2 regions of the Microbulbifer aestuariivivens genome follow, and region 1 is predicted to be linked to the other one. Evidence: predicted binding sites of a transcription regulator. Region 1 holds the regulator's gene; the other holds the start of a gene.
What was found. The regulator sigma-54, encoded in region 1, starts transcription at its own class of promoters, with help from an activator protein. The targets are predictions, from matches to a motif close to TGGCACANNNNTTGCNNT.
Positions count from the first base shown of each region.

Region 2: cobA (uroporphyrinogen-III C-methyltransferase) is a predicted target of sigma-54. The motif match lies at 8,149-8,166, and genes of this name have one in related genera.

Region 1 covers NZ_BAABRT010000003.1:51,675-68,402, reverse strand. The annotation lists gene mgtE (magnesium transporter) at 1-311, opposite strand, end outside; gene ABEA58_RS02620 (HPr family phosphocarrier protein) at 423-692, opposite strand; gene rapZ (RNase adapter RapZ) at 712-1,572, opposite strand; gene ptsN (PTS IIA-like nitrogen regulatory protein PtsN) at 1,657-2,118, opposite strand; gene hpf (ribosome hibernation-promoting factor, HPF/YfiA family) at 2,122-2,412, opposite strand; gene ABEA58_RS02600 (RNA polymerase factor sigma-54) at 2,602-4,080, opposite strand; gene lptB (LPS export ABC transporter ATP-binding protein) at 4,303-5,028, opposite strand; gene lptA (lipopolysaccharide transport periplasmic protein LptA) at 5,093-5,692, opposite strand; gene lptC (LPS export ABC transporter periplasmic protein LptC) at 5,679-6,245, opposite strand; gene ABEA58_RS02580 (KdsC family phosphatase) at 6,327-6,866, opposite strand; gene ABEA58_RS02575 (KpsF/GutQ family sugar-phosphate isomerase) at 6,926-7,897, opposite strand; gene ABEA58_RS02570 (calcium/sodium antiporter) at 7,965-8,933, opposite strand; gene ABEA58_RS02565 (MlaC/ttg2D family ABC transporter substrate-binding protein) at 9,189-9,839, shown strand; gene ABEA58_RS02560 (BolA family protein) at 9,927-10,160, shown strand; gene murA (UDP-N-acetylglucosamine 1-carboxyvinyltransferase) at 10,172-11,434, shown strand; gene hisG (ATP phosphoribosyltransferase) at 11,546-12,184, shown strand; gene hisD (histidinol dehydrogenase) at 12,267-13,571, shown strand; gene ABEA58_RS02540 (S1C family serine protease) at 13,941-15,083, opposite strand; gene sat (sulfate adenylyltransferase) at 15,207-16,397, shown strand; gene ABEA58_RS02530 (Z-ring associated ZapG family protein) at 16,548-16,728, opposite strand, start outside.
Region 2 covers NZ_BAABRT010000024.1:254-14,480, forward strand. The annotation lists gene nirD (nitrite reductase small subunit NirD) at 189-521, opposite strand; gene nirB (nitrite reductase large subunit NirB) at 509-3,130, opposite strand; gene ABEA58_RS12955 (nitrate- and nitrite sensing domain-containing protein) at 3,616-4,845, opposite strand; gene ABEA58_RS12960 (bifunctional protein-serine/threonine kinase/phosphatase) at 4,993-6,747, opposite strand; gene ABEA58_RS12965 (formate/nitrite transporter family protein) at 6,816-7,658, opposite strand; gene cobA (uroporphyrinogen-III C-methyltransferase) at 8,376-9,338, shown strand; gene ABEA58_RS12975 (Rossmann-fold NAD(P)-binding domain-containing protein) at 9,755-10,981, shown strand; gene ABEA58_RS12980 (23S rRNA (adenine(2030)-N(6))-methyltransferase RlmJ) at 11,127-11,963, opposite strand; RNA gene ssrA (transfer-messenger RNA) at 12,098-12,485, opposite strand; gene ABEA58_RS12990 (sodium-dependent transporter) at 12,620-13,996, opposite strand; gene smpB (SsrA-binding protein SmpB) at 14,040-14,227, opposite strand, start outside.

The sequences.
Region 1 (16,728 bases):
ACGTCGTCAGCGTCGAGACCCTCCATCACCGCCACCATTTCCTCGGTGTCCATGGTGGCGAGGATCTGGCTCTGCACGTCGTAGGAGAGCTCCTGCAGGACGTCGCCCTCGATCTCCTTGTCGATCAGTTTCCACAGGATATGGCGAATGCGCGGTGGCGAGCTCTCCAGCAGCTGGGCAATACTCTGCGGGCTCAGGGTGGCGAGCATCCGCCGCACTTCCTGCCCGGTACCGCTGTCCAGCGCGGTAAAGAGCTCACTGAGCTGGCTCTGTGCGCGGAAGTTGATTTCGGCGGAAGGGGGGGCGGACACGGCTTTTCCTCGGCTGCGGGCGTGTTGCGGTGAGCTGGTTACTGCGCGGAGAGTGGGATTCTATGCGGATAAGGGAGCGCCCGCCAGCAAAAGGGGGGAGGCCGACGGAGGTTACTCTCCCTCGCCGAAGCGATCCGCGATGAGTGCCGCGATGGCTTCCAGAGCCGCCTCTTCATCGCTGCCGCTGACTTCAAGCTCCAACTCGGTGCCTTTGCCTGCCGCCAGCAGCATCAGTGCCATTACGCTTTTGCCGTCGACACATTTACCGCGGCAGTGGACGCGCACATCGGCCCCGAAGCGCGCGGAGGTTTGTGCGAATTTACTGGCCGCGCGGGCGTGCAGCCCAAGCTTGTTGATGATTTCCAGTCTGCTTTTTTGCATTTTTTGTTCTCCGGCCAGCCTATTTCTGCTGCTGGCGATGGCGGATCTGCACATTGTCAAAGTGACCGGCAAAGTATCTGGCCAGTTGTTCCACCATATAGACAGAGCGGTGTCGGCCACCGGTGCAGCCGATTGCCACGCAGGTGTAGCTGCGATTGCTTTTCTGGTATGAGGGCAGCCAGCGTTCCAGGAAGCTCTTGATATCCCGCTCCATGTCCGCGGTTTCAGGATGAGCGCGCAGGAACTCCGCCACCTCGGGATCGAGGCCGGTTTTGTGGCGCAGCTCGGCAATCCAGTAGGGGTTGGGCAGGCAGCGCAGGTCGAATACCAGATCCGCATCCACCGGCACGCCGTGCTTGTAGCCGAAGGACTGGAACAGAATCGCCATTCCCGGGCTGGCTTTGCCCACCACGCGGGTTTTCACCAGATCCCGCAGCTGGTGCAGGCTCAGGCTGCTGGTGTCGATTACCAGGTCGGCCATGGCGGCCAGCGGTGCCAAGAGTTCCTTTTCCTGGTTCAGGGCTTCCAGCAGGTGAGTGCGGTTGTCACTGAGCGGGTGTTTGCGGCGGGTCTCGCTGAAGCGCTGAACCAGTACGGGCGAACGGGCGTCCAGGTAGATGACGTCGCAGTGAATGCCGCTCTGGCGCAGCTCGTCGATGACCCTTGGCGCCTGTTGTACATCCTGCCACAGGTTGCGGGCATCGATGCCGAGCGCCAGACGTGTGTTATCCACCGGGGGCTGGTCGCTGACGCGCCGCACCAGCTCCGGCAGCAGGCTGGCCGGCAGGTTGTCGATGCAGTTGAAGCCCACATCCTCCAGCAGCTGCAGGGCGGAACTTTTCCCCGAGCCGGAGCGGCCACTGATGATTACCAAGCGCATGAATGCAGATCCTTCAGTCAACAGGCGCGGATTGCAGACGGCTGGGACCTCCAGCCGCTGAAATTTGCTGCGGAATGGCGTTGATTATGCAGCGGCAGAGCTGTCGATGGCCAGCGCGTAAAGCTCGTCGCCGGTTTCGGCCGCGCGCAGTTTGTCGCGCACGCGGCTGTCGCTGAAGAGGCCCGCGATCTGCGCCAGGGTGTCCAGGTGTTCCTGTTCGTGGCCCTCCGGCACAAGCAGGGCGAACAGGAGGTCTACCGGCTGGCGGTCTGCGGCGTCGAAGTCGACGGCGGGGTCGGTGGTGCAGAGCACACCGATCGGATGTTCGCACCCGGGCAGGTGGCAGTGCGGGATGGCCACCCCCTCACCAATGCCCGTGGAGCCCAGGCGCTCACGGGCGATCAACTGGTTGAAAACAGTGTCGGAATCGAATTGTGGATATTGTTCTGCAATGGCCTGGGCGATATTCAACAGCAACTTCTTCTTGCTGCTCCCCGCCAGATTACAGAGGCTCAGGCGGGGAGAGAGTAATGCATCCAATGTCATAAGCTAGCGGTGCTTGCGCAACTTCTCTTTATGTTTCAACAGCTGGCGGTCGAGCTTGTCGGTCAGGCCGTCGATCGCCGCGTACATGTCATCCGCCTCGGAGTTGGCGAAGACTTCAGACCCGTTGACATGCATCAGGGCCTCCGCGCGCTGGACTTCCCTGTCGATCGACAGGGTAACCTGCGCAGTGGTGATCAGGTCGTTGTGGTGAACCAGCTTGTCCATTTTTTCGAGACAGTAATCACGAAGAGCTGGGCTTACATCCAGGTGACGGCCACTGATGTTGATCTGCATGGAAATCTCCTCAAAGAGTGTATCGCTTTCCGGCGCTACCCCCTTCAGGGCGGCAACCCTACTAGGAAGTTCGCCAGATTGGAAGGATACACTCAAACTTCGCGCTTCGGTTGTCACGCCCGTATGAACGGGCGCCAGAGGGCTGTGACCGCCGGCATAAGTGCGGTCAGGATTTGGCTTTGGGAAGGGTCAGACCAGGCGCTTGCGCTCGCTGGATGAGGGAATACCCATGGACTCCCGGTACTTGGCCACGGTGCGCCTCGCGACCTTGATGCCCTGGCTGTCCAGCTCCTGGGTAATTTTGTTGTCAGACAGCGGTTTGCGCGGCGGTTCGGCGTCGATCAGTTTGCGGATCAGGGCGCGGATGGCGGTGGAGGAGGCGTCTTCACCGGAGTCGGTGCTCACATGGCTGGAGAAGAAGTACTTGAGCTCGAAAACCCCGCGAGGTGTGAGCATAAACTTCTGCGTGGTCACGCGGGAGATGGTGGACTCATGCATGCCGATGCTCTCGGCGATGTCCGCCAGCACCATGGGGCGCATGGCTTCCGGGCCCTGTTCGAGGAAGCCCTGCTGTTTTTCCACAATGCTGGAGGCGACCTTGAGCAGAGTCTCGTTGCGGCTCTGCAGGCTCTTGAGGAACCAGCGGGCTTCCTGCAGGTTGTCCTTCAGGTAGCTGTTGTCGCTGGAGTTGTCGGCGCGCTTGATCAGCGAGGCGTAGCTGCTGTTGATGCGCAGCTTCGGGGTGGTTTCCGGATTCAGCTCCACCAGCCAGCGCTGTTCGCGGCGGCTGACGATAATATCCGGCACCACATACTGGGTCTCCTCGCCACTGAAGCCCTCACCCGGGTGCGGGTTCAGCGTCTGGATAAGGCGCACCACATCGCCCAGCTGCGCCTCGCTCAGGCGGGTGCGTCTGCTCAGCTGGCGGAAGTCGCGCTTGCCGAGCAGCTCCAGGTATTTGTCCACCACCAGCTTGGCCTCATCCAGCCACGGGGTGCCGGGAGGCAGTTGGCGCAGTTGCAACAGCAGGCATTCGCGCAGGTCGCGAGCGCCGCAGCCGGCGGGCTCGAACTGCTGGATGGTTTTCAGTACGGCGAGCAGCTCGTCTTCCTCGACCTGCAGTGCTGCGGATAGCTCTGCGGTGGGGGTCTGCAGGAAACCGGCGGGGGAGATATCGTCGATCAGTGTCTCGGCGATCTGCTTGTCTTCGGCGGAAAGGCCGGTCAGGTTGAGTTGCCACAGCAGGTGGTCGGCGAGGCCGATACCGGCGGCGTTGCGCTGCTCGAAACCGCTGTCCTCGCTATCCTGGCTGCCGCTGTAGCTGCCAGAGCCGTAGATGTCGTCCCACTGGGTATCCACGGGCAGGTCGGTGGGGATGTCGGAGTTCCACTCTGGCTCCTGTTCAGGGGCGGTGGATGCCTCTCTCTGGTCGTGTTCGCGCTCGCGCTCGGCGCTGGTTTTAGACTGGCTGTTTTCGTCCGTTGTGCTGTCGCCGCTTCGGTCGCCGAAATCCTCGCCATCAACTTCCAGCATGGGGTTGCTGTCCAGCGCGGACTGCACTTCCTGCTGAAGGTCGAGGGTCGACAGCTGCAGCAACCTGATCGCCTGCTGAAGCTGCGGCGTCATGGTCAGCTGGGTGCCGAGTTTTAACTGCAGGGACTGCTTCATACGGTGGGCTTACACGCGTTCGGCGGATGAATCGACTTGAACGACGCAACAGACTACCCCCCGTCTGAGCGGATTACAAGCAATAACTATGCCTACTATTTACGGGCAATCTGCGGTGAAAGTTGCGGTGAAAGTTGCGGTGAAAGTTGCGGTGAATAGGCGCGGTGAAGGCGGGAGTTGCGCCCCACGGCGCAACAGTGCGATACGGGGCGCGGGTGCGCGTCAGATGGTGAATTCGTGTCCCAAATACACCTCGCGCACCTGCTGGTTGGCAAGCACTTCGGCGGGGCTGCCGGCGGCGATGATATGGCCCTCGCTGACGATATAGGCCTTCTCGCAGATATCCAGCGTCTCGCGCACATTGTGATCGGTGATCAGTACGCCGATACCGCGGTCGCGCAGGTGGCGGATGATCTGCTTGATGTCGTTGACCGAGATGGGGTCGACACCGGCGAAGGGTTCGTCCAGCAAGACGAAGTCCGGGTCTGTGGCCAGCGCGCGGGCAATTTCGACCCGGCGCCGCTCGCCCCCGGAGAGGGCCATGCCGAGGCTGCTCTCTATGTGGGTGATGTGGAACTCTTTCAGCAGTTCCTCCAGGGCATCCTCCCGCTGCGTGCGGGACAGGTCCTTGCGGGTCTGCAGGATGGCGAGAATGTTGTCGCGCACGGACAGGCGACGGAACACTGAGGCCTCCTGCGGCAGGTAGCCGATCCCTTTGCGGGCGCGACCGTGCATGGAGAGACGGGTGATGTCCTCATCATCGATGAGCACCTGGCCGGCATCGGCCTGTACCAGCCCCGCGATCATGTAGAAGCAGGTGGTTTTGCCGGCGCCATTTGGGCCCAGCAGGCCCACGACCTGGCCACTGCTGACCTCGACGGAGACGTCCTGAACCACCTTTCTTTTCTTGTACTGTTTGGCGAGGTGTAGCGCTCTCAGCCTTGGCATAGTGAATTCCGCAGTCTTGATGGTCTGTGCCCGGGGGCAATTGGGTGGGGCGGGTACCTTATTCTCAGGGAGTGTCTTGTGCCTGCGGGTTCTGCACCGCTGGAACCTCGCCTCCCTCTTGTCCCTCTTGTCCCTCTTGTCCCCCTGGGGGTTGGCCCGCCACTTTTTTCTCCGGCTGCCAGATCATCTCCACGCGGCCGTTGCCGGACTGTCCCTGAGCCTCGATCTGCTCGCTGATCAGGTCGTAGTCGATCTTCTCGGCGGACAGGGTGTTGCCGTTGCGATCCACCTGGGCATCCCCGGACAGCTGCAGTGCGTCGGCATTGACGCGGAATTCGATGCGGCGGGCCTTGGCTTTAACCGGCGTCTGGCTCTGCTGTACCTGCTGCTGGAAATGCGCGGGCTCGCCGGTGGCGACCACTTTCTGGATTTCGCCCTCGGCGGTGCCGTGCACCTCGACGCGATCGGCGAGAATCCGCAGGCTGCCCTGGGAGATCTGCACGTTGCCAATATAAACGAACAGGTTATCGGCCCGGTTGCCGTCGAAATGCTCGGATTTCACCCGGATGGGCTGGTTGCGGTCTTCCGGCAGGGCGAGGGCCTGGGCGCTCAGTACCAGCAGGGCAAAGGCGGCGATGGGCCGCATCAGATTATTGGTTTTCATAGATGCTCTGTACCTCGGAGAGGATTTCCACCCGGTCTTCTTTCAGGTAGGCGCGCAGGCCGCGGCCCTCGGTGCGGTTGGCGCCGGCCGCAATCTTAACAACTTTGTCGGTTTCGGCGAATTCCTCGCGCGGTTTGATGGTAATGGCGGCAGTCTGCAGGTGTATGCCGCCGGCTTGTGGCAACTCCCAGATATTCACGTCGCCGCGCAGTACCACCCGCTCCCCGTTATTGTAGGCCACCCCGGTTTCGGACTCGGTGCGCCAGCGCGGTGACTGCCCCTGATAAAACACAATGCGCGGCTGATCCAGATTGGCCCGGTCGCGACGGGCGAACTGGAAGTAGGTGACGCTGTCGGCATCCAGGCGGTAGGCGAGGGTGCCCTCGGGGCTGAAGTGGCGGGTCTTGGCTCCGCGGATGATCAGGTCCGCCGCGCGATCGAATTCCTTTGGGGTCGGTCGCTTGCCGAGTAATTGCTGCGGCGGGCTCTCGGAGAACCAGAGCCCCACGCTGATCAGGGCGACGACGATAGCCAGAGGTAGCCAGGTGCGCATTGGGGCGTCTCCCAGTAGCCGTATAGGGGCCGTATAGTGGCCGTAGAGTTAGGGGCCGTAAAGTTGTGGCCGCGGTGCCGGTCAGTCGGCGGAATGCAGGTAGGGGGCCAGCGCCGCGTCAAAAGTGCCCTGGGCTTTCATGATGCGATCGCAAACCTCGCGCACAGCGCCCTCGCCACCCCGGGTGTCGGTAACCCAGATGGCCCGCTCGCGCACGGCGGCGGCGGCGTTGGGTACCGAGATAGGGCAGCCCACCCGGGTCATCACCAGGAGATCGGGGTAGTCGTCACCCACATAGGCGATGTCTTCCAGCCGGTAACCCTCATCGCCGAACAGCTCCTGCAGGGCGGTGAACTTGTCTTCGCGCCCCTGGATCAGCTTGTGCACGCCCAGGTCGTGTGCCCGGCGCTCCACCACGCTGCTGCGCCGGCCGGTAATGATGGCGACCTGTACCCCGGATTTCTGCAGCATTTTGATGCCGTGGCCATCGAGGGTATTGAAGGTTTTCAGTTCGTTGCCGTTGTTATCGAAAAAGAGGCGGCCATCGGTGAGAACGCCGTCCACATCCAGTACCAGGTGGCGCACCTGTGCGAGTTTGTGATCGAGCTGCTCGGCGTCTATTAAGTGTTGTTTATTGTGTTGTGAATGCTGTTGGCTCACGGGGTTTGTTCCTTAATTGCTCAGATGACGCCGGCGCGGAGTATATCGTGCATATGCAGCAGACCGATGGGATGGCGGGCTTCATCCTCTACCACCAGCGCGGTAATACGGTTGTCCTCCATGATGCGCAGTGCTTCCGCCGCCAGGGTATCTTTGGACACGGTTTTTGGCCGGCGGCTCATGACCGTGTCCATGGTGGCGGTATCCAGCTCGATCTTGTGATCGATAACACGGCGCAGGTCGCCGTCGGTGAAAACGCCAAGGAGAGTGCCCTTGTTATCCACCACGGTGGTCATGCCGAAGCCCTTGCTGGTCATTTCCAGCAGAGCCTTGGAGAGGGGAGTTTCCGGTGAAACCTGCGGCAGCTCTTCGCCGGCGTGCATGACATCTTCCACTTTGAGCAGCAGTCGCCGGCCCAGAGCGCCACCGGGGTGGGAGAAGGCAAAATCCTCTGCCGTAAAGCCGCGCGCCTCCAGCAGCGCCACGGCCAGGGCGTCGCCCATGACCAGAGTGACGGTGGTAGACGAGGTGGGCGCCAGGTTCAGCGGGCAGGCCTCGGTGGCCACGGAGATGTCGAGATTCACATCGGCGGCCTGGGCCAGCGGCGACTCCGGCTTGCCGGTCATGCTGATCATGGGGATGCCCAGTCGTTTCAGTAGCGGCAGCAGGGTCATCACCTCGGCGGAAGAGCCGGAATTGGAGATGGCGATCACCAGGTCCTCGCGGGTGATCATGCCCAGATCGCCGTGGCTCGCCTCGCCGGGATGCACGAAAAAGCTCGGGGTTCCGGTGCTGGCGAGGGTGGCTGCAATCTTGCCGCCCACATGGCCCGACTTGCCCATGCCGGTAACAATGACGCGCCCGCGGCACTGCAGGATCAATTCGCAGGCGGTCTTGAAGTCAGCGTTGATGCGTTGCTCCAGCGCGGCTACCGCTTCGGTTTCCATCAGTACGGTGCGCTGGCCCGCTTGTAAGATCAGGTCCTGGGTCATTACTTTTCTCTTCAAACCGCCTTTGTTGATTGTAGGAATTCCGCTCGCACTGCCGCTCAGTAGCCGATCAAAAGTTGTGCAGCAACAGTCCGTAGTAGGCGCCGTAGCAGCCCAGCAGCAGGGCTCCATGCCCGCGGCCTAGGCGCGCGTCGCTGGGGTGGCGCCACAGGCTGTAGGTGATGGCGCTGACCAGCAGCAGCGTCATCGCCAGCATGGCCAGGTAATCACGCGAGAAGACTGCCGGCTGTATATCCAGGGGGGCGATGATACCGGGTACAGACATTACTGCCAGAATATTGAATATATTGGAGCCAATGATATTGCCGATGGCCAGATCGAAATGGCCTTTAACCGCGCTGGCGACCGAGGTGGCGAGTTCCGGCAGGCTGGTTCCCACCGCCACCACGGTGAGGCCGATAACCAGCGGGCTGATGCCGGCAGCGGCGGCGAGTTGGCTGGCGCCCCATACGAGAATATCGGCGCTGGCCAGCAGTATCGCGAGTCCGAGGCCGAACCAGAAAAAACCGCCTGCCGCTGTGTAGTCTCGGACCTCCACATCCTCCTCTTCGCTGCCGTGGTGGCGCTTTTTCAGGCGCACGGTCACCCATAGCAGAAGAATAATCAGCGCGAGCAGGAACAGCCCTTCGGCAGCGCTGAGGCGGGCGTCGTGCAGTATAAAGCCGGCCAGGACGGTGACCATCAGCAGGGCGGGGATTTCCTGCCCGAGCAGGTGGCGCTGTAACGGAATGGGCGCGATAAGTGCCGTCACGCCCAGTACCAGGCCGATATTGGCGAGGTTGGAGCCGAGCGCGTTGCCGATGGCCAGTTCACCCGCACCCCGTTGGGCCGCGCTGGTCGCCACCATGATTTCCGGGGCCGAGGTGCCAAGGGCGACGATGGTGAGGCCAATAACCAGTTTTGAGAGGCCCAGGCGCAGAGCCAGTGCCGCGCTTCCCGCGACAAAGCGGTCCGCGCCCCAGACAAGCCCCGCCAATCCGGCCAGCATTGCCAGTGCCGCCAGCCACACTTCCGGCATGCTAACCTCAAACAATGAATTAGGTGAAAAGTGAGAGATGCGCGTGTGCCCGGCTGTCATTGACGCCTCAACACCCGCGGGGGCGGTCATGGTATAGTCTGCCGCCGCCGCTGTCAGCCTTACCCGCGCCCGCAAGCGCTGGGACAGGTCCAGGACGGGGAGTGGGGCTGATCCAAGAAGGAGAAGTGGCAGTACTGTGGCACTTTAAGGCGCTGTTTGCGCTCAAGGAACGATTCGCCAAATGGGAGATACTTTGTGAACGCATTTTCTGAAACGGGCCGCCAGTCGCCGGCCCTCTGGGTACAGGCCGCTCTGTGTGCGCTGCTGCTCAGCACCTGGGTTCCGGCGGCAAGCGCCGCGCAGAATCCTTACACCGTGATTGAGGGAGTATCCCAGGAATTGCTGGGGGTGATCCGCTCGAATTCCGAATATCTTAATTCAGACTCTCAGCGCTATTACAACGCCGTCGAAAGAGTACTGGACCCGGTGGTGGACTTTGACTTCATTGCCCGCGGCGTGATGGGCGGCTATGCCAAGCAGGCCACCCCCGCGCAGCAGGCGCGCTTTGCCAGTGCTTTCCGTCGCGATCTGGTGGCCACTTTCGCCCGCGGAGTGGCGAGCTTTGGCGATATGGATGTGCGCGTCGTCAATCCCGGCTCCATGCCGCAGGGCAATCGCGTCAACGTGTTGCAGGAAGTGCGCAGTAACGAAGGCCTGACCAAGGTCTCCTACACATTGGTGCGCAACCGTGCCGGGCAGTGGAAGCTTATTAATGTCATTCTCAATGGCGTGAACCTGGGCAAGACCTTTCGCAGCCAGTTTTCCCAGGCCATGCAGACCCATGGCGATATCGATAAGGTGATCGCGAACTGGTCCGCAGATCAGTCTGCCGATCAGGTCAGCTGAGTGCGTTGCCGGTTCGCGCGGCTGCGCGGACCGGCGGTTTCCAGTACACTGCCGCGCTGTTTTGCAACTCAACTTCGTACCCCGCCTATGCAACCTGAAGAAATCAAAGCCCTGATCGAGGGGCATATTCCAGACAGCCAGGTCGATGTCACCTTCGAGGGCAGCCACCTGATGCTCACCGTGGTCAGTGCCTCCTTCGAAGGGCTCAGTCGCCTGAAGAAGCAGCAGCTGGTCTACGGCGCGCTTGGCGACAAGATTGCTGACGGCACCCTGCACGCGGTGCAGATGCAGACGCTCACGCCAGCAGAAGCCGGACAGTAGGCCCCACGCACATGGACAAACTGATAATCGAGGGCGGCGGCCCCATTTCCGGCACGTTGAAAATTTCCGGTGCCAAGAACGCGGCGCTGCCGATTCTGGCGGCGGCTCTGCTGGCGGATGGCCCGGTACATATCCATAACCTGCCGCACCTGAATGACATCACCACCATGATCACCCTGCTGCGGTGCATGGGCTGCGACGTCACCATTGATGAAAAACTCGGCGTGGAAATTGATCCGCGCTCTGTCAACGACCTGACGGCGCCCTATGAGCTGGTAAAGACCATGCGCGCGTCGATCCTGGTGCTGGGGCCACTGCTGGCCCGCCACGGGGTGGCCAATGTGTCCTTTCCCGGCGGCTGCGCCATCGGCAGTCGCCCGGTGGATATCCACCTCAAGGGGCTGGAGGCCATGGGCGCCGAGATCACCATCGACGAGGGTTTTATCCGCGCCCGCTCCAATGGCCGCCTGAAAGGCGCCAACATTGTGATGGAGAAGGTGACCGTCGGCGGTACCGAAAACCTGCTGATGGCGGCGGTGCTGGCGGAAGGGACGACTGTCCTGCACAACGCCGCCCGCGAGCCGGAGATCGTCGATCTGGCGGAATTTCTTATCGCCATGGGCGCCCAGATCGAGGGTGTGGGCACGGATACCCTGCGTGTACATGGCGTGCCGAGGCTGAACCCCTGCACCTTCAGCGTCATGCCGGACCGTATCGAAACCGGCACCTTCCTGGCGGCCGCCGCTGCGTCCCGTGGCAAGGTGCGCCTTACTCATACCCGCGCGGACATTCTCGACGCGGTACTGGTCAAGTTCGAGGAGGCCGGTGCCCACCTGAGCACCGGGGGCGACTGGATCGAGCTGGACATGAAGGGTAACCGCCCCAAGGCGGTGAGCTTTCGCACCGCGCCCTATCCCGCGTTTCCCACCGACATGCAGTCCCAGCTGATGGCGATGAACGCCGTTGCCGAGGGCAAGGCGACGGTGGTGGAAACCATCTTCGAGAACCGCCTGATACAGGTGCACGAGCTGAACCGTATGGGGGCCAATATCACCCTCGAGGGCAATACCGCCATCGTAACCGGGGTGGAGAAGCTCAAGGGGGCTCCGGTGATGGCCTCGGACCTGCGGGCCTCGGCCAGCCTGGTGATCGCCGGTATGATCGCCGAGGGCACCACCGTGGTAGACCGGATTTACCATATCGACCGCGGCTACGAGTGCATCGAGGAGAAGCTCCAGCAGTTGGGTGCCCGCATTCGCCGGGTACCCGGTTGATAGCCTGAGATCAGCGGCCGTCGCGATCTTTCCGGCGCCGCGCGGCCTGTTCGCGCGGTGCAAATGACAACAACGACTATTCACTCAGATTAAGTGCCATAAGCAAGTGCCATGCAGATCACCATCGCTCTGACCAAGGGGAGAATCCTCAAGGAAACCCTGCCGCTGCTCGCCGCTGCGGGGCTTGAACCGGCGGAAGATATTTTCAGCAGCCGCAAGCTCATTTTTCCCACCAATCAGGACGGCGTGCGGCTGTTGGTACTGCGCGGTTCCGATGTGCCGACCTATGTCCAGCACGGGGCTGCCGATATGGGGGTGGCGGGTAAAGACACCCTGCTCGAGCACCGCACCGACGGTATCTATGAGCCGCTGGATCTGGGCATCGCCCGCTGCCGACTGATGACCGCGGGCATTCGTGGCGCCAGCCTGCCCCAGGGCCGTATCAAGGTGGCCACCAAGTATGTGGAGAGCGCCCGCCGTTACTACGCCGCACAGGGGCGTCAGGCGGATATCATCAAGCTCTACGGTGCCATGGAGCTGGCGCCGCTGATGGAGCTTGCGGATGAGATCGTCGATATTGTCGATACGGGCAACACCCTCAAGGCCAACGGACTCGAGGCGCGGGATACCATCGCCCAGATCAGCAGTCGGCTGATCGTCAACAAAGCCTCCATGAAAATGAAATACCAGCCGATCCGCGCGCTGATCGACAAGCTTTCCGCCGCCGTGGCTGCGGAGTCCGCAGCCTGATCGGCGCCGCTGTGGCTTTGCGTCCGTCAGCGGATCAACAGAATAGTTAACCAGCAGTCAGTACAAGAGCAGGGTTGCCAGCATGCCCGTCATTCGCCAGTTAGACAGTCTCGCCCCGGATTTCGATGCCCAGCTGGAAATGCTGCTGGCCTGGGAATCGGTGGCGGATCGGCGAGTCGAGGAAACCGTCAACGAGATTATCCGGCAGGTGCGCCAGCGGGGTGATGCCGCGGTCATCGACTATACAAACCGCTTTGACCGCCGGCAGTTGCAGGCGGCGGCGGACTTCACCCTGTCGGCATCCGAGTTGCAGGCGGCACTGGAGCGGATTGAGCCAGAGGCTCGCGACGCTCTGCAAGCCGCCGCCGAGCGCGTGCGCACCTATCACAACCATCAGCGCCAGGAGTCCTGGCAGTACCGTGAAGCGGACGGCACCGTGCTGGGCCAGCAGATCACCGCCATGCAGCGGGTGGGGATTTATGTACCCGGTGGCAAAGCCAGCTATCCCTCTTCGGTGCTGATGAACGCGATCCCCGCCAAGGTGGCGGGAGTCGATGAAGTCGTGATGGTGGTGCCGGCGCCCGATAATCAGATCAGTGACCTGGTACTGGCGGCGGCTGCCATCGCCGGCGTGGACCAGCTGTTTACCATCGGCGGCGCCCAGGCCGTAGCGGCACTGGCCTATGGCACCGATGCGGTGCAGAAAGTGGATAAAATTGTCGGCCCGGGCAATATCTTCGTCGCCTCGGCCAAGCGCGCGGTGTTTGGCCAGGTGGCCATCGATATGATCGCGGGCCCGTCTGAAATTCTGGTGATCTGCGATGGCGCCACCGATCCGGACTGGATCGCCATGGACCTGCTCTCCCAGGCGGAGCATGACGAGCAGGCGCAGTCTATTCTGGTCAGCCCGGATGGTGCTTTTCTCGAGGCGGTGGCGCTCTCCCTGGAAAAATTGCTCGCTGAGCTGCCGCGCCGCGACATCGCCGCCACTTCGCTGGCGGAGCGGGGCGCATTGATCGCGGTGGATTCCATCGAATCGGCCATCGCCATTGCCAACCGCATCGCGCCGGAGCACCTTGAAGTGTCTGTGGACGAGCCGGAGCGCTACCTGCCGATGATCCGCAATGCCGGCGCCATTTTTATGGGACGCTATACCGCGGAGGCATTGGGTGACTACTGCGCTGGCCCCAACCACGTACTGCCCACCAGCGGGACGGCCCGCTTCTCATCGCCGCTCGGGGTTTACGATTTCCAGAAGCGTAGCTCCATCATCCACTGCTCCCCGCAGGGCGCGGACAAACTGGGGCGTGTGGCGGCCACCTTGGCCCGTGGCGAGGGACTTGAGGCCCACGCACGCTCCGCCGAATACCGGGTGGAGAAGGGGTAAAGGCGTCGGTAAGGTGAGGCCGCAAGGCATCAGGGGGCGATGCTGCGAGCGGCTTGGCGTTTAGCGGTGTAGCAGCATACATGCATGAAGTCTGGAGCGAAGCCTGTAGTGAGGCCCATAGTGGGGCCTGGAGTGAGGCCTAGCTAGATGGAAGCCTAGAGTGAAGCCGGAGAGAGACGGGCAAGCCCCAAAAGCGCACAGATTCCCGAGGTGGCGGAAGTGCCCGACCGCCTCAGCTGCTTAACGCCCGCTCAATCGGCCACGTCCCTGGCGCGCCTACGCACTCTTCCCTGTTGTTCCTGTGTTGTTCCTGTGCTGCTCCTGTCGCTCAGTTGGTGACAACTGGGCCAAGATTGCAACGGTGCCCGGTCAATTGCCCCGTCGCGGTTTGGGCTCTTCCGAAACCCTGGCGTTTACCGTGCGCGGCTCGCCCTCGCGAATATAGGTAATGGCCACGGTATCCCCCGGTCGCAGGGTGGCCATCGCCGCCACGCCGCGTTTGCCGTCATTGATGGGCAGCCCATCGATATGGGTGATAACGTCGCCGGGCTGCAGACCCGCCTGGTGGGCCGGTCCCTGGTTGTAAATCGCGGTGATAATCACCCCCGCGCTTGAGCCAAGGTTAAACGCCCGCGCCAGCTGCGGGGTGACTCCCTGCGCCTCGATCCCCAGCCAGCCGGGTACTACACGGCCGTATTCGATAATGTCCTGCATCACCTTGAAGGCGATATTGGCGGGAATGGCAAAGCCGACACCGCCGGCATAACCGCTCTCACTGAGCTGAGTGGTGTTGATGCCAAGCAGTCGCCCGCGCGCGTCCACCAAAGCGCCGCCGGAGTTCCCTGGGTTGATCGCCGCATCGGTCTGCAGGAAATCCTGTAAATAACTGCCGGTGCCGCCGGCGCCAAGATTGAGCGCCCGATCACCCATGGCGCTGATGATGCCCTGGGTTACAGACTGACCGACCCCCAGTGGATTGCCGATGGCGAGCACCACATCCCCCACTTCCGCCCGCTGGGGGTCGCCTACCTCAATGGCCGTCAGGCGCGGCAGGTCCACCCTGAGTACCGCCAGGTCGAAATCCGCATCGCTGCCCACCAGTTCCGCCAGGGCTTCCCGGCCATCGGCAAGCAGTACCACGATGGCGTCGGCCTGATCGATCACATGGTGGTTGGTGAGGATATAGCCCTCGTCATTAACGATAACGCCCGACCCCAGGTTGGACTCCATGCGCTGGCGCTGCTGTGGGTCCATTCGTCGCAGCAGCAGGTGGAAAAAGGGATTGTTGGCCTGGGGGTGGCTGGAAAGCGGGATGCGGCTGTAAATATTGACCACGGCCGGGGCGGCTTTCTGCACCGCTGCGGAATAGGAAACCGGGCCCTGCCAGGGGGCTTCAGGGGCCGGGCGGGAGTCACCGCGGAGCTGTGGAAACAGCAACAGAATCGCGGTGGCCAGAACCAGCCCGATGACAGCGGGGCCGGCCCAGTCTTGCAGGAAACGTTTTGGGGACACGCAGAACTCCTCGATTGGCCCGCCATTATACATGCGCGGTCGTCGTTGGTGATTTGCGCCAGATCCGTATAATGGCGGGTCGAAAAATTAGACCGCCACCGCATTTTCTTGTTGGAGACTCCTATGACCCTGGTTCGGCCCCACGGCAGCGCGCAGCTGCAACCACGCTTCGTTTATGACAGTGAGCGACACCACGAGCTGATGCACGAGGCGGAGTCTCTGCCCTCGATTGTGATCAGTTCGGCAGCTGCGGCCAACGCGGTAATGCTCGGGGCGGGTTATTTCAACCCGCTGCACGGCTACATGAATTTGGCGGATGCCATGAGTGTGGCGGAGACCCTGCGTACGGTGGATGGCCTTTTCTGGCCGGTGCCGGTGCTGAATATGGTTGAGGATGCCAGCGCGATCGAGGGCGCCAGCCGTATCGCCCTGCGCGACCCGAACATGGAGGGCAATCCGGTTCTGGCGGTGATGGATGTCGAAGCCATTGAGACGGTGAGCGACGAGCAGCTCAACACCATGGCGGAGCATATCTTCGCTACCGTGGACGACAAGCATCCCGGTGTCGCGACCTTCAAATCCGCTGGCCGCAAGCTGATTTCCGGCTCCATCGAAGTGTTGAACTTCAGCTACTTCCAGAGTGATTTTCCCGACACTTTCCGCACTGCGGTGGAGATCCGCAATGAATTTGTCGAGCGCGGCTGGAGCAAGGTGGTTGCCTTCCAGACCCGCAACCCCATGCACCGCGCCCATGAAGAGCTGTGCAAAATGGCCCTCGAGGATGTGGATGCGGATGGTGTGCTGATCCACATGCTGCTCGGCAAACTGAAGCCCGGTGATATTCCCGCGACCGTGCGCGATGCCTCCATTCGCAAAATGGTGGAGCTGTATTTCCCGGCCAATACCGTCATGGTGACCGGGTACGGCTTTGATATGCTGTACGCCGGCCCGCGTGAAGCCGTCCTGCACGCGGTGTTCCGCCAGAACTGCGGTTGCAGTCACCTGATCGTCGGGCGTGACCACGCCGGAGTGGGGGATTACTACGGCGCATTCGACGCCCAGACCATTTTCGATGAGAAGGTGCCGGAGGGCGCGCTGGAAATCGAAATTTTCCGCGCGGATCACACGGCCTACTCGAAGAAGCTGAATAAAGTCGTGATGATGCGGGATGTGCCGGATCACACCAAAGAGGATTTTATCCTGCTGTCGGGCACCAAGGTGCGGGAGATGCTGGGTAACGGTATTGCCCCGCCGCAGGAGTTCTCCCGTCCGGAGGTGGCGCAGATCCTGATGGATTACTACCAAAGCCTCTAAGCGCGGGAGCCTAGAGGTTAAGGGCCTCTAGGCATAAGAGCCTCTAGGCAGAAAAGCCTTTGGGAGGATACGAAAAGGGCGGGTATTCAACCCGCCCTTTTTATTGGTCCGAATGTGTCAGCAAAGCTGCGCTGTGGCAGCGTTTCGCTGTCAGCGGTTGCTCGCCGTCTCCGCACCTTCCTGGGGTTCTTTGTCGAGGCCGAAATCCTCTGACAGTGTGCCCTTGGCGCCGGGTTCTTTGGGGGCCCAGTCGCGAGGCGGGCTGACAGACTTGAGGGCCTCTTCGTTTTCGCTGAGCTTGCCGCTGCCGGCTTCAAGCATCTGGCGACCA
Region 2 (14,227 bases), on a different contig from region 1:
TTGGGAGGTATTGGGCCTGGCTCGCAAGTTACGCCGGTGACGATGGCTGAATAAATTTTGAGGTTATGCGGTTTAAACTATGGCACGCATTATTCTCCGTGCGTGGTAATTTCTCGCAGCAAGATTCGCCGATGCCTTTAGGAAAGGTTTCTTTAGTATTGAGTGGCTCCAGATGTCTGTGTCTTATGTCAGTCGTTAGCAAGAGCTACGTAAACCTTTCCACCTTCTTCCTTTACCCTATAAACGGGAATTCTGATCGAGGCGTCTTCCAGGCACTCGCCGCTGATGAGATCAAAATGCTGCTTGTATAGGGGTGAGGCGACCGCTAGTTTATCTCCGACACTGGACAGCAATCCCCGTGACAAAACGTTGGCGCAACCAATCGGATCATAGTTGTCTATGGCAAAAAGTTTTCCACTATTGGCTTCGCGGAAAATAGCTACCTGACAATCATGCACGCTGGCACAGACGCCGGTGTTTGGGGCAATATCGGAATAGTCACAAATGTTTACCCAGAACATAGAGTTAACTCTTTCTTAGTGATTATTTGACTGTTCGGTTTTTTATCAAGTTTGTTTTCTTTGGCAATCAAATACTCTTTTTCGTCTGCAGTTGCCGGACGGCGCTGCCCCCTTTCTGAGACATAAAGCAAATTTCCGTCGGTTGCATCACTATTGATAAAGTGACTGAAGCGCTTTAGTTTTTGTGGATCATTAAGGGTGGTGTTCCATTCACACTGGTAGTTGCCAATGTTGTATGCCATTTCAGCTTCCAGTTCTGCTGCAATGCCAAGGGAATCTTCAATGATGACTTTACGCAGATATTCGATTCCGCCCTCCATGTTTTCCATCCACACGCTGGTGCGCTGCAGGCGGTCGGCTGTGCGGGAGTAGAACATCAAAAGGCGGTCGAGATAGCGGATCAGGGTATTGCGGTCGAGGTCCGTGGCGAACAAATCTGCATGCCGGGGTTTCATTCCTCCGTTACCACACACATACAGGTTCCAGCCTTTTTCGGTGGCAATAATACCAAAGTCCTTTGATTGTGCTTCAGCGCATTCGCGCGTACAGCCGGATACAGCGAATTTTATTTTATGGGGTGCGCGAAGCCCCTTATAGCGGTTTTCAATATCTATGGCCAGGCCGACTGAGTCATCCACGCCGAAACGGCACCAGGTAGAACCGACACAGGATTTAACGGTACGCACGGACTTGCCGTAGGCATGCCCGGTCTCAAAGCCGGCGTCAACCAGGCGTCGCCAGATTAGCGGTAACTCATGCAGTTGGGCGCCAAACAGGTCGATCCTCTGGCCTCCGGTTATTTTGGTATAGAGATTAAAGTCACGGGCGATCTCGCCCAGCACGATGAGTTTGTCCGGAGTGATCTCGCCGCCAGCGACCCGGGGCACTACGGAGTAGCTGCCGTCTTTCTGCATATTGCCAAGAAAGATGTCATTGGTGTCCTGCAGGCCGATGTGTTTCTGATCCAGGATGTATTCGTTCCAGAGGCTGGCTAGTATTGAGCCGACCGTCGGTTTGCAGACTGCGCAACCGTGGCCACGACCGTGTTTAAGGAGCAATTCACTAAAGCTCAGAATTTTTTCAACTCTAATCAGGTGGTGGAGCTCTTGGCGGGTGAAGTCGAAATGCTCGCAAAGATTGCGGTTCACCTCGATGCCCAGTGCTTGCAAATTGTGATTCACTACCGTGGTAAGCAGTTGTGAGCAGCCTCCGCAACCCGTGCCGGCCTTGGTCTCAGATTTGACTTCACCCACGGAACAGCAGCCTGCGGTGACCGCAGTGGCAATATCGCCTTTGCTGACATCGTGGCACGAACAGATTTGCGCTGTGGCAGGCAGCGCTTCGACTCCAAGAGCTGGTTTTGCTTCTGTGCTTGGTAAAATCAAGCTCTCGGGGTTTTGTGGCAGGCCGATAGCATTGATCTTGTACTGCAACAGGGCCGCATACTCAGAAGTATCTCCAACCAGTACCGCTCCCAAGAGGGTTTTCTTGTCACTACTGATGACCAATTTCTTGTAGTAGCCTGCGGGCTGGTTGAAATAGGTATAGTTAAGTGCACCCGGCGTATTGGCATGTGCATCACCAATGGAGGCCACATCGGTACCGAGCAGTTTCAACTTGGTACTCATGTCGGCGCCCTGAAATAAACTGCCTTGACCCAGAAGCTGGGATACCACAACTCTGGCCATGGAGTATCCCGGGGCTACCAACCCAAAGATCCTGCCCTTCCAGAGTGCACATTCACCGATTGCGTAAATGTCGGGATCTGAGGTCTGGCAGGTGTCACCGATGACAACACCACCGCGCTCGCCAACTTCCAGACCACAATTTCTAGCCAGCTGATCGGCTGGTCGTATTCCGGCGGAGAAGACGATGATGTCTGTTTCCAGATAGCTGTCATCGGCAAACACCATGCGCTGAAGGTTTTTTTCACCGGCTTCGATTTGTTGGGTTGCTTTAGATAGATGAACCTTGACACCGATGGATTCGATTTTATCTTTGAGCAGAGCGCCACCATCGGTGTCGATTTGCAGTGCCATCAGACGCGGGGCGAATTCAACGACATGGGTCTGCAATCCCAGGTCATGCAAGGCTTTGGCCGCTTCCAAACCAAGTAAACCTCCGCCGACTACGGTGCCTACTTTGGCGCCGGAATGGGCCGCAGCAATGATTTTTTCGAGGTCTTCGATGGTGCGATAGACAAAGCAATTGGGCCGGTCGTTTCCTTCTACAGGCGGAACAAAAGGGTTGGAGCCGGTGGCAAGTACCAGCTTGTCATAGCTGATTTCCAGGCCGGATCGGGAGCGTACCAATTTACGCTGGCGATCGATGTTCACCACGGGATCACCCAAGTGCAAATTCACGCCCCAGCTCCGGTACCGCTCCTCTGTTGCCAGCGCCAATTGTGATGCATCGCGGGTGGCAAAGTACTCGCTTAAATGTACCCTGTCATAGGCGCATCGGGGTTCAGCGCTGAAAGTGTGAATACAGATGCCGCTTTTGCCCTCGGTAGCCTCGATTAAACCTTCGATAAAGTGGTTTCCTACCATGCCGTTACCAATAACTACTACGGTCATTGCCTGGTAATCACTGTTTATTTTTTGGGTCATGTGTCACCTCTGCGTGCTCTTGCAAAGCTAGCGCTACAGTAATGCGCATAAGTAGTGGGTAAAAAAAACGCCCATCAAGCTGAGGTCTTTCGACCGGCTTGATGGACGTCTTTGTCCAGTGGTGAAGTCTGTTGTTGCTAAGTTTTTTACAGCACTAACTGTGCCAATTTTGTCTCTGAGCTCTGTATTTCAATACAATAAATTTCGCAATCTGTACGAATGCTGATGGTTCGAGTTTTTTATGGCGCGAAGTATAGCTTTTTTCAGACGTTCACTGTTTCAATTGGATTTGATGCCGGCATTTTTTCTGTCAACCCGCAGCTATCCATCCACAGTATTAAACTCCGTTGATTGAATCGGATTGGGTTGCCGCCTTGGTTTACTTCATGAAAAAGCCTAGAAAATATTCAAAGCGGTGCGTCATGGTGCTCATGTTGTTGCTAGGTATTTAAAATGCATTAAAGTGGTGCATTATGTATTCAGGCTTAATTTTTCGAATAGGACTGGTGTGCGCTTATCACCTTCTTTGCTATTTCTTCAAGAGGGCTGTTTTGATCCATCGCGGATTTCTGTAAGCGGCGGAAGGAATCCTCTTCGCTTAAGTGCAAATTGTTCATCAGAATGGACTTGGCCCTTTCAACCAGTTTTCTTGCTTCCAACGCCTTTCTGGAATTGCTTAATTCGAGTTGAAGCGACTGAATTTGTCTTTGCTGTTCGGCGATCAAAGCCTGAATCGGACTCGATTCGGCGCTGCCCTTGAGCAGTTGGCTGACAGGAATGTCAGGCATCTCATTCAATTCATCTAGTTTCTCGCGGACCAAATTATTTGACTGTTGAGCGGTCTCAATGCGGTTCATGCAAAGGAGGATAATGGACCGCATTGCCTGTGTTTCGATTGTATGGAGCGCATCAATGTAATCGGTAATTTTGTGATACCAGACATCGGTGAGATCCGTGTTAACTTCGCTTCCCGCCGATAAGTTGTTCCTCACCTGTCGGAAACGGTTAAGATCCATTGCAACCGGTCCGCTGTTTAACCGTTCATAGGCGTCCAGAAGTTCAGAATCAGCACAGTTCAGCATGCGTTCTCTGACTTCCTGTTGCGTCATGCTCAGGCGATTAAGACGCTCCTGCAAGCGCGCAATAAAGTGCCCGCGAGAGAAACCAATGAGGGTCCAAGCTCGCTCCTGGCCGACATACTCCTTGAGCTGAATCAGCAGGAAGAATGCGGTCAAAGACTGGGCTACATCGGGATCGGTCGCGAGGTCGATGAGCTCAAATACGATCAAAAGCAGCGTTTCGATGGTGCGGTTATAGGCAAGAGTGGAATCGATCGGCAGTAGTTCACGAGTTTGGTTGCTTGCACGCAGGGCAGGTAGCTGTTCAAGTGTCGACAGGGCGCCGGCAATCAGGTTTAACAGGCTCGGATTAGCCGATTCCCTGCCTTGTAGCAGGGGGGGCAAGGCTGCATTGAACTCCGCCAGCGCCTTGTCACAAATGAGCAGCTGCTCCGTGAATTCATTGGCTAGCGTCGTCTTCTGGCAGACGAGATATACGTTGCTGAGGCCGCGCTCACGCTGTAATGCATGGATCAGATCGCAGATTACATCTACCCATTGCAAAGCACTCATCAGATCTTCGAGTTGACGGATTTTTGCCTGTTGGGCAGCCAGAAAAAAACTCTCCGAGTTGATACCTGCGTTGTGCCGATCCATGGGCATTTTTCCTAAGACTCGCTATGCTGAAAATCAGCAAATTTCATACCAATAGCGTCTGTAGATGGCACCAATGTCGCTTCTTGAGTATGCCTAATATCCAGATATTTTCCTGACACTAAATTCAATTTTTTCACAGTGGTTGGTTTACTGCGGCCATGCAGTCCAGATGAGTAGTGCAGTCATAATTGCCGATACCCATTGCCAAAATGTGACCGGGTCTCGCTCAAGTAATGGTGGCCTTTGACGATTGATAAAGCGTTGGTTCGGTGTCTTCAGGTCGTATATAAACTCGGATATTAGCGCATAGCGTTTTTCTGGATTAATGTGTACCGCCTTTGCTATTGCCATGTCGACCCAAACCGGAATGGCGCGCTCCGGCTTGGATAGAGGTCGATATTGCAGGCGATTTTGAGCGATCGTAGTTGTTGATTTTGCGACATTTGTCCCATAGGGATATTCACCTGACAGCATATGATAGGCGATTACTCCCAGAGAATACTGATCGGATAGTATACTGCCATACTCCCCCAGAAAGTATTCAGGCGCGGCGTACAATGCCGTCCCCTGCAAGGTGGCACCTACCATTCCGGCCTGTGACTCAGCCACCCCGGCGACATAGGTGGCACCGAGGTCGATGATTTTCACAGTACCGTGGGCATCAATCACAATATTGTCCGGCTTTAAATCCTGATGAATCATTTCCATGCGATGGAAAGCGCGCAAGCCGGTTGAGATTTGCTCGAGTATGGCTCTTACCTCGTTAAGGTCCGGTGCGGGGTGATCCGCTATCCACTGCTCCAATGTCTGCCCTTCAATGTACTCGGTTACCGAATACAGGTAGTGGCGGTCTCTATTTGTAGGAGCCGCTTTGATCACATGGGCACTGTGGATGCGTCGGGCAATCCATTCTTCCAGCAAAAATCTTTCGAGATATTGCTCATCAACTGTCATACCCAGCGCGGGTACTTTTAACACTAGCCGTTTCTGTGATTCCAGATCGACAACCAGAAAGGCTTTACTGCGGCTTGAGGAATGCAGCAGACGGCAAACCTGGTAGCCATCAAACAGATCGCCTTCCTTGAGTTCAGGCGGCAGCGACAATTGCTGCGTATCACTCACCACTTTGAGTGATGCGGTGTTGGCAACACTCTCGATTCGAATCAGTTGGATTGAAAGATTGTCGCGGCTGCCTAGCTGCAGTGACCGCTCTGTGATTTGCCTGGCCGCCATAGACAGGTCAACATCTGGAGTATGTAGCATGGACAGCAACGCTACTGTATCCATATGTTCATAAACACCGTCGGTCATAGCGATAAAAATATCGCCTTTATTCAATGCCACATTGACATAATCAATTTTTAAGCCTTCATCTACCCCTAGGGCTCGAGCAAGGTAGCTTTCCTCAGCGGAAACGATCAGACGGTGGTCATTGGTCAGCTTTTCCAAGCCCAGAGAATTAAGACGGTATACGCGGGAATCGCCCACGTGAAAAATGTGTAATAGGTTGTCCTTGATGACCATGGTTGTCAGGGTACATACGTACCCCTTGTTACTGTCGCTGGAGCGCCAGCTTTCCCGGGCGCGAGAACAAAGCCAGGAGTTGGTGGCCTGAATGACCCGTTCACCGGCGGTTCTGGTTGACCATAGTTCTGAAGTACAGAAATAGTCGTCAAGAAAAGCGGTCACAGCGGTGTTGCTGGCAATGTGACTGACATCGCTAGTGCTGATTCCGTCGGCGATGGCCAGGGCAATCCCCTTGTCTACTGTGTCTGAATCTTTAGGGAGTCGATAGGCAATGGCATCCTGATTGATGGACTTAACACCGGCAGATGTAAACTGGCCAATCGACACCTTGAGTTTGGTGTGCAAACTTGCTGGGGGTAAGTCGCAGCTGTTCATAGGCGTTGTCACGGCTAACCCCGGCGCAATTTTGGCTTACCTGGGCATCAGTGGATGGATTAACTGGATCAGGCGGCAATCGGCCTGGCTGCATTGCTGGTGCTGAGACTGCGCTGCTTACCTGTGCGGACATGGGTGTAATAGAGAGGCAGGCCTACCAGGCAGAAACCACCGACCAGATTGCCAAGCGCAGTAGGCAGTTCGTTCCAAATGATGTATTGCATAAATGTGAATTCCCCACCCATTATCATGGAAAAAGGGAACAGGAACATGTTCACGATGGAGTGTTCGAAACCCATGAAGAAGAAAAGCATGATTGGCATCCACATGGCGGCCATTTTTCCGGTAGCCGAGGTGGATATCATCGCGCCGACTACACCCATTGAAACCATCCAGTTACATAGCATGCCGCGAATGAAAATGGTCAACCATCCGTCAACGCCATGGGCCGCGTAACCCAGAGTGCGTGATTCACCAATTGTGGCGACTTTTGCAGCGATAGCACCGCCATCGGTGTTGTAGCCATAGGTCAGGATGAAGCTCATCATGAAGGCAACTGTCAAAGCTCCGGCAAAATTTCCGACAAATACCAGGCCCCAATTACGCAGCATCTGGCCGAAGGATGCACCGGGACGCTTATCCAGTACGGCCAGCGGTACCAGAGTAAATACTCCCGTGAGAAGATCGAACTTCATCAGATAGAGCATAATGAAGCCCACGGGAAACAGGACGGCTCCGATCAGGGGAGAGCCGGTTTTGGTGGCCACCGTAATGGCAAACACCGCAGCCAGCGCCAGAATGGCTCCGGCCATAAATGCACGAATCAGAGTGTCCTGCGTTGACATGAAAATCTTTTCCTGGCCGGCATCGACCATCTTTGTGGTGAATTCGCTTGGAGCTAGGTAAGACATAGAGGCCACCTTTGTGGTTTTGGTTTAGTAAAAACTTTTTACAGGCAAAAAAAAAGTGCCCGGATTTCCCTGTCTTGACAGGGAATCCCAGACACCTTTGTCTTGTAATCAGTCTGTTCTGAACTGATCGATTCAACTATGTTGATGCTAAACTCGTGCCAGATTTAATTTTCAGCATGACGATTTGATAAATGATTCGGTCAAGCCGACATTTCCTACAGATTTTATTGATTTGGTGGGTATCACTAAAAAATGCGCAAGCGATGTTTTGATCTAATCCAGTGCGCCACGGTAGGCGGCAGCACCAAAATGCAGCAGCAAGCTGCATTTAGATATTGGGATTCGGCTTTCATTGAGTTGTCTCTGCTGTATGGCGCCTATTTTGCCTAAGGTAAAAATTGAAAATATCCACTACAGAATGGCGTATTTAAAATCCTTTACCAGGAATCCTGTCCATATGCATCGTGGAGATGCAGCGTTAGGTGTAATCTGGCACATTAACTGCATTTAGATTTCTAAGGATAATACTTTCACCGAGTGGTGAACCAAAGAAGTAAGATAAGTAGGAAAAGTAAGAAGGTTGCGATAGGTCTATAGACGCCACGAAAAAGTTGGCAGATGCCGTCAGTAGATCGTCAATACATTCTTGCTTAACGAGGGTAACGAAGCCCAAAGTTCTGTAACAGGAGCTTTGGGCTTTTTTTGTAGGTAAAAGTTATGCCGAAGTCGATTACTGTCGCAAAATGTGAAGTCGGTTTTTTCAAGCCCAATGCTACTTTTGGCTATCTAATTCTTCGGAGTATGGTGTTGTCGTGGTTATCTGCAGTATTTCGTCGCTCGAACAGCCTTAGCTATTTTTTGGCCAGAAACAGTGAGCGTATTGGTTCGACAGGTGGGTTGACGCTTGGTAGAAGTTCACCTCAAGGCAGGGTTGATTTGGTAGGTGCTGGCCCCGGGGATCCGGAGTTGCTCACTAGGAGGGCATGGAATCTACTCCATCAATGTGATGCGGTAGTTTATGACGCGCTCGTCAGTGCCGAATTGATGGCGTCGCTGCCGAGTCGGATTGAACGTCACTATGTTGGCAAGCGTTGTGGCCAGCATTCGGTTACACAAGATGAAATCGGGAAATTACTGTGCGATTTAGCGCAACAGGGTAAACACGTGGTTCGACTTAAAGGTGGTGACCCACTCATGTTTGGGCGGCTCGGTGAGGAGCTAGACCAGCTTATTGAGGCAGCCATTGCTTATTCTGTTGTGCCTGGTATTGGCGCAGCCTCGGGTTGTGCTGCCAGTGTGGCGATGCCCTTGACGGAACGCGGCCTGGCAAAGGGTTTGCGGTTGATCACGGCCTCACTCAGTGAGGCAGAAGAGCAATTGAACTGGTCCGACCTTGCTCAAGAGGAGGAAACGCTGGTGTTTTATATGGGCTTGTCCAAGGCATCGACTATCAGCCTTAAGTTAATCGATGCCGGACTGCCAGCCAACTTTCCTGTTCTGATTGTAGAAAATGGTACACAGCGACAACAGCGTAACATTTCGACAACGCTACAAGGTTTACCGGTGACGGTTAACACATTCAAGATACAAGCCCCGGCTCTGATTTATGTGGGGAAAATCGTCGGAAAGCTGTCCCAGCGTCAGGGTTGTTTAATCGGTCCTGGAATGGCAATGACCTGATTGTTCGCTTTTAACAACTTTCCTAAGTAACGAACACAGCAAGCGAATCCGGCAGGACACCCATAAAACATCAGATAGCGAGAGTGATAATGAAAGCTGACAAGTTAAAAGTACAAGTAATGAGAACCACTCATACACACTGAGAGTTTCTGGTAAATCTCAAAGGTAATGAATGGGGCTGTTCAGGCCACCGATTGATAATAGTTATCACGGGTTATAAAGAAAATAATTTACATAGTTATTACGACAGTATTTTGATGTTGCGTGGTGAATTCAGCGGAAGCTGATTCACGTCAAAACAGAAAATATGAGAGCAATGAGGCTTATTTGACACCGGGTTTATCAATCCTGGTTTGATCGAATGGGCCTTTTTTTCGTCCTTTTTAAAGAAGCTACATCATCATGGAGAGAATAGTATGAAAAATCTTGCGATCATTCGTGCTCGGGGCACTTTTGTAAAATCGGTCAGCGGGGTGTTGGCTTTTACCACTTTGGCATTATCTGCTCTGAGCTCAGCCAGCACTGCAGAAGACACTGTCTCAGGCGTTAAAACAAAATTGACACTCCGTTATCGTGCCGAGTATGTGGATCAAGAGGGTATTGAAGAAACTGCATTGGCTTCGACTCTAAAAAGCCGTCTGACATTTACTACAGGCAGCTGGAGTGGATTGAGCGGACAAATTGAAGTTGACGATATCACAGTGATCGGCAGCGAAATGTACAGGACGCCAGAAAACGGGTACAGCGAATACCCTGTGGTGGCAGATCCTGAAGGGGTAGATGTCAATCAGGCCAAGTTGAGTTATCAGCGCGATGGCTTCAGCTCGACACTGGGCAGGCAAAGAATCAATCTGGGTTCACAGCGTTTTGTTGGCGGTGTTGGCTGGCGTCAGAACGAGCAAACCTATGATGCCTTCCGGGTTGGCTACAAAACAGATAGTAATGTAAGCGTGGATTATGCCTATGTGTGGGGTGTTGAGCGGGTATTTGGTCCGAACGACTCCACCAGCCAGCTGGCCCGTTGGAATACGGAGTCCCATTTCATTACAGCGGCCAGTGATTTTGAAAAACTGGGCAAGATTGAACTCTTTGCTCTGTTTAATGATTTCAATCCGGTGCCAGGCCTGTCAACACAGACCGTCGGTTTCGATTACCAGTTTAAACCGAAAGCGTTTACGCTGAATTTTGGCTACGCCCAGCAAAATGACTATGGAAGCAACCCCAACAATTTTAATAATGATTATTTATCACTCAGTGCATCCACTGAGGTGGCAAATCTGGGGCTGAGTGCCGGCTACGAAGTGCTGGGTACGGACAACGGTGTTTCCTTCAAGACCCCGCTGGCAACTCTGCATAAATTTCAGGGCTGGGCAGATATGTTTCTGGTCACTCCGGCTGGCGGCGTCGTCGATACCTGGGCGCAGGTGAAGGGGAAGGTCGGACCTGTTGACCTCCTGGTCAAGTATCATCAGTTTGGCTCCGACGAGGACAGTATTGATTATGGCGATGAACTGGACTTGGCTGCCACGTACAGCTTTTCAAAAGATCATTCGATCCAGCTGAAATTTGCCCAGTTCGATGGCAAGTCCATGGTGGATGTGGACAAGGTTTGGCTCAGCTGGAATTGGGCATGGGGTAATTAATAATAATAATTGGGGTCAGAGTAAAATTTTGTCGTCTTTATCTTCCCCCGATCGCCACGCAAAACCCTGTGTAACGGTCACTGATATCTATAGTAAGCTGAAAGAGTCCGGCGGCGGGATACTGTTTAGCACCGCCGCCGGTGGCTTATTCCTCCACCAATGTGGCGCACTGGTATATCTGGCTGCCGCACTGTGAAACCAGTGTGGCCAGTTTTGGTAGCAGTGCCGAGATCTTGCTCATTAGCGTCCATGGCGGGTTGATCACGAGCATTCCGGATGCGGTCATACCGTGTTCTCGTGAGTCCGGCATAACCCCAAGTTCAAAACACTGAATATTTCTGATCCCACTGTTGATCAGCTTTTTCTGCATACGCTGGATGGTGTTTCTATCCACTACCGGGTACCAGATGGCATAAATGCCCTGGCTGAATTTTTTATAGGCCTTGGCTACCTGGTCAATGACTAAGTCGTAGTCAGATTTGATTTCATAGGATGGATCGATCAAAACAAGCCCGCGACGGCTGCGCGGCGGGATCAGTGCTTTTAATCCGTCAAAACCATCAGTGTGGTACACGCGAATGTTTTTCCGTCCTGCAAAGTTCTTCTGCAAGAGCTGGTAATCCTGTGGGTGCAGTTCAAACAGCCAAGCGCGATCCTGTGGGCGCAAGAAGCAGCCGACGATAGACGGCGAGCCTGGGTAGAAGTTAACGGCATCAGTTTTATTGAATGACCCCACTACCTCGGCATAGCGGTCAAGTTCCGGCCAGTCAGCGAAATTTAGTCTGGCAATGCCACCGCTGTGTTCCAGGGTTTTTTGTGACTGCGCTGAGCGTAAATCATACAGGCCGGCCCCGGCATGAGTGTCGATGTAGTCGAAGGCGGTGTCTTTTTTAAGCAGGTGGTCGAGAATCTCGACAAGCACAATATGCTTGAGCAAGTCAGCAAAATTACCGGCATGGAAAGAGTGGCGATAACTCAACAAGGCGAAATACCTGCAGGGCAAAGTTAATGAAAGCAGCGTTTAACACGGGTAAGTGCTAGCGAGCGGCCCAGATACACAAAAGCCCCGAAAGCGCAGGGCTTACGGGGCTTTGTGATCTGTCTGAGACAGTGATTTGGTGGAGATGGCGGGAGTCGAACCCGCGTCCGTCAGCACTCTGCCAGGAGCTCTACATGCTTAGTTCCGCCTATTGATTTAGCTCTTTACAGCCCAGCGGGCAGGACGTTAAGAGCGAGCCTGAATAAGTTTTAGGCCATCCGCGTCAGGCACGCTTCAGGACGATCCAGTTCTGTATGACAGCCAGCAGCGCGATACTGGAACCTTGCTGAAGGCCGCTAAGGGCGAACCCTTAGTAGTGCGTCACGGGCCGCTTACGCAGCCAGTTGGGCACCGTAGTTGTCGTCGTTGGCAACTAATAAAATGCAGCTTTGGATTTACGTGATTCGCTACCCTCACGGCATGCACCCATGGTTTCGTCACCGGCGTCGAATCCAAGTCATCCCCGATAGGAAACCGTCATGGTTTAGAGGCGAGTATACCCGAATTAGTTCCTAAGCCATATCCCGCTGGGCGGCAATCTGGGTTCTTTATGTGCAGATTGTAGAGGGGCGTGAGCCTGACCCTGAGCCGGAGTTGGGTCAGGTGAACAGGTCCAGTATCCCGCTGAACAGGCCCACGGACTGGGCGAAGGCGGCCAGGATCAATACCGGGCACACAAGGCGCACGTACCAGGGCCAGATTTTCCAGAAGAGGGTGCTGCCGATGTTCTCGTGGCCTTTTTTCAGTTCCTTCAGGACTTCGTCGCGGCGCCAGATCCAGCCGGCGAAGATACACAGGGCCACGCCGAGCAGGGGCTGGCCGTATTCGGTGCTGATACTGATGACGAGTACGAACAGGCTGTCGAAGTTGAAGATGATCAGGCTGCTGATGGCAAAAATGATCAGCCCCACCAGCAGCGTGGCGGTTTTGCGGCCCAGTTTGAGGTTCTCGATGGAGAAGGCCACCGGTACTTCGAGCATGGAGATGGAGGAGGTAACTGACGCGATGGTCATAAGGGCAAAGAAGGCGATGGCCACAAACAGCCCGGCGGTGCCCATGGTGTTAAACAGCGCCGGCAGTACCTGCAGGATCAGATCCGGACCGGCGATCAGTTCGCCGCTGGCGGCAAAGATCTGGGTGCCGGCTTCTTGGGCCACATACATGGCGGGCAGGATCAGCAGGCCGGCGGTGAATGCGATGCCCACATCAATCAGGGTCACCAGTGCGCCCAGGCGCGGCAGGCTTTCCTGCTGGCTGAGGTAGGAGCCGTAGATCAGCATGGTGCCCACGCCCAGTGACAGGGAGAAGAACGCCTGGCCCATGGCGGAGATCACCAGTGACCATGAAAAGTGGCTGAAGTCCGGGATCAGATAGGTTTCCAGGCCGGTGATGGCGCCGGGCTGGGTGAGTACATAGACGATCAGCAGCAGCAGCAGAATGATCAAAGCCGGCATCAACAGGGTGGACCAGCGCTCGATTCCTTTCTCCACGCCGCTGGCGATAATCGCCATGGTCATGCCGCTGAAGATGGCGGCAAAAAGCAGGTTGCGGCCGATACTGCCGCTGGTGAGCCAGTTGGCGATCTCGCCGGCGCCGAGCAGGCGGGCAAAGGGTTCGGCCAGATAGGCCACCATCCAGCCGGCGACGATGGAGTAGAAGCTGAGGATCAGCGAGGCCACGATAATGCCGCCGAAGCCGGTGAGGTTGCCGAACAGGCGGCTGATGGGGCCGGTGGAAATCCCGCGCAGTGCCTGCACCATGTTGCTGCGGGCGTGGCGGCCAATGGTGAGTTCCGCCATCAGTGCCGGGTAGGCCAGCAGGAAAGCCAGGAGCAGGTAGACCACCACAAAGGCCGCACCACCGTTCTGGGCTGCCTTGGTGGGGAACCCCCAGATATTGCCGAGGCCCACGGCTGAACCCGCCGCGGCCATCAGAAAACCGATGTTGGAGCTGAACTGTCCGCGCGGTGCGCTCATGATCAATCCTGTGATGATTCTTCTTTTGTGCGGGCGTGCCGGATCAGCGGTGGTCGGTGCGCATCAGCCGTTGCTTCTGGCGGTTCCAGTCGCGCTCGCGCTCGGTATCGCGCTTGTCGTGGTGCGCCTTGCCCTTGCCCAGTGCGATCTCGCACTTGATCAGGTGTTTTTTCCAGTAGAGGGCTGTGGCAACTAGGGCGTAACCCTTCTGGTCCACAGCGGCCTTGAGCC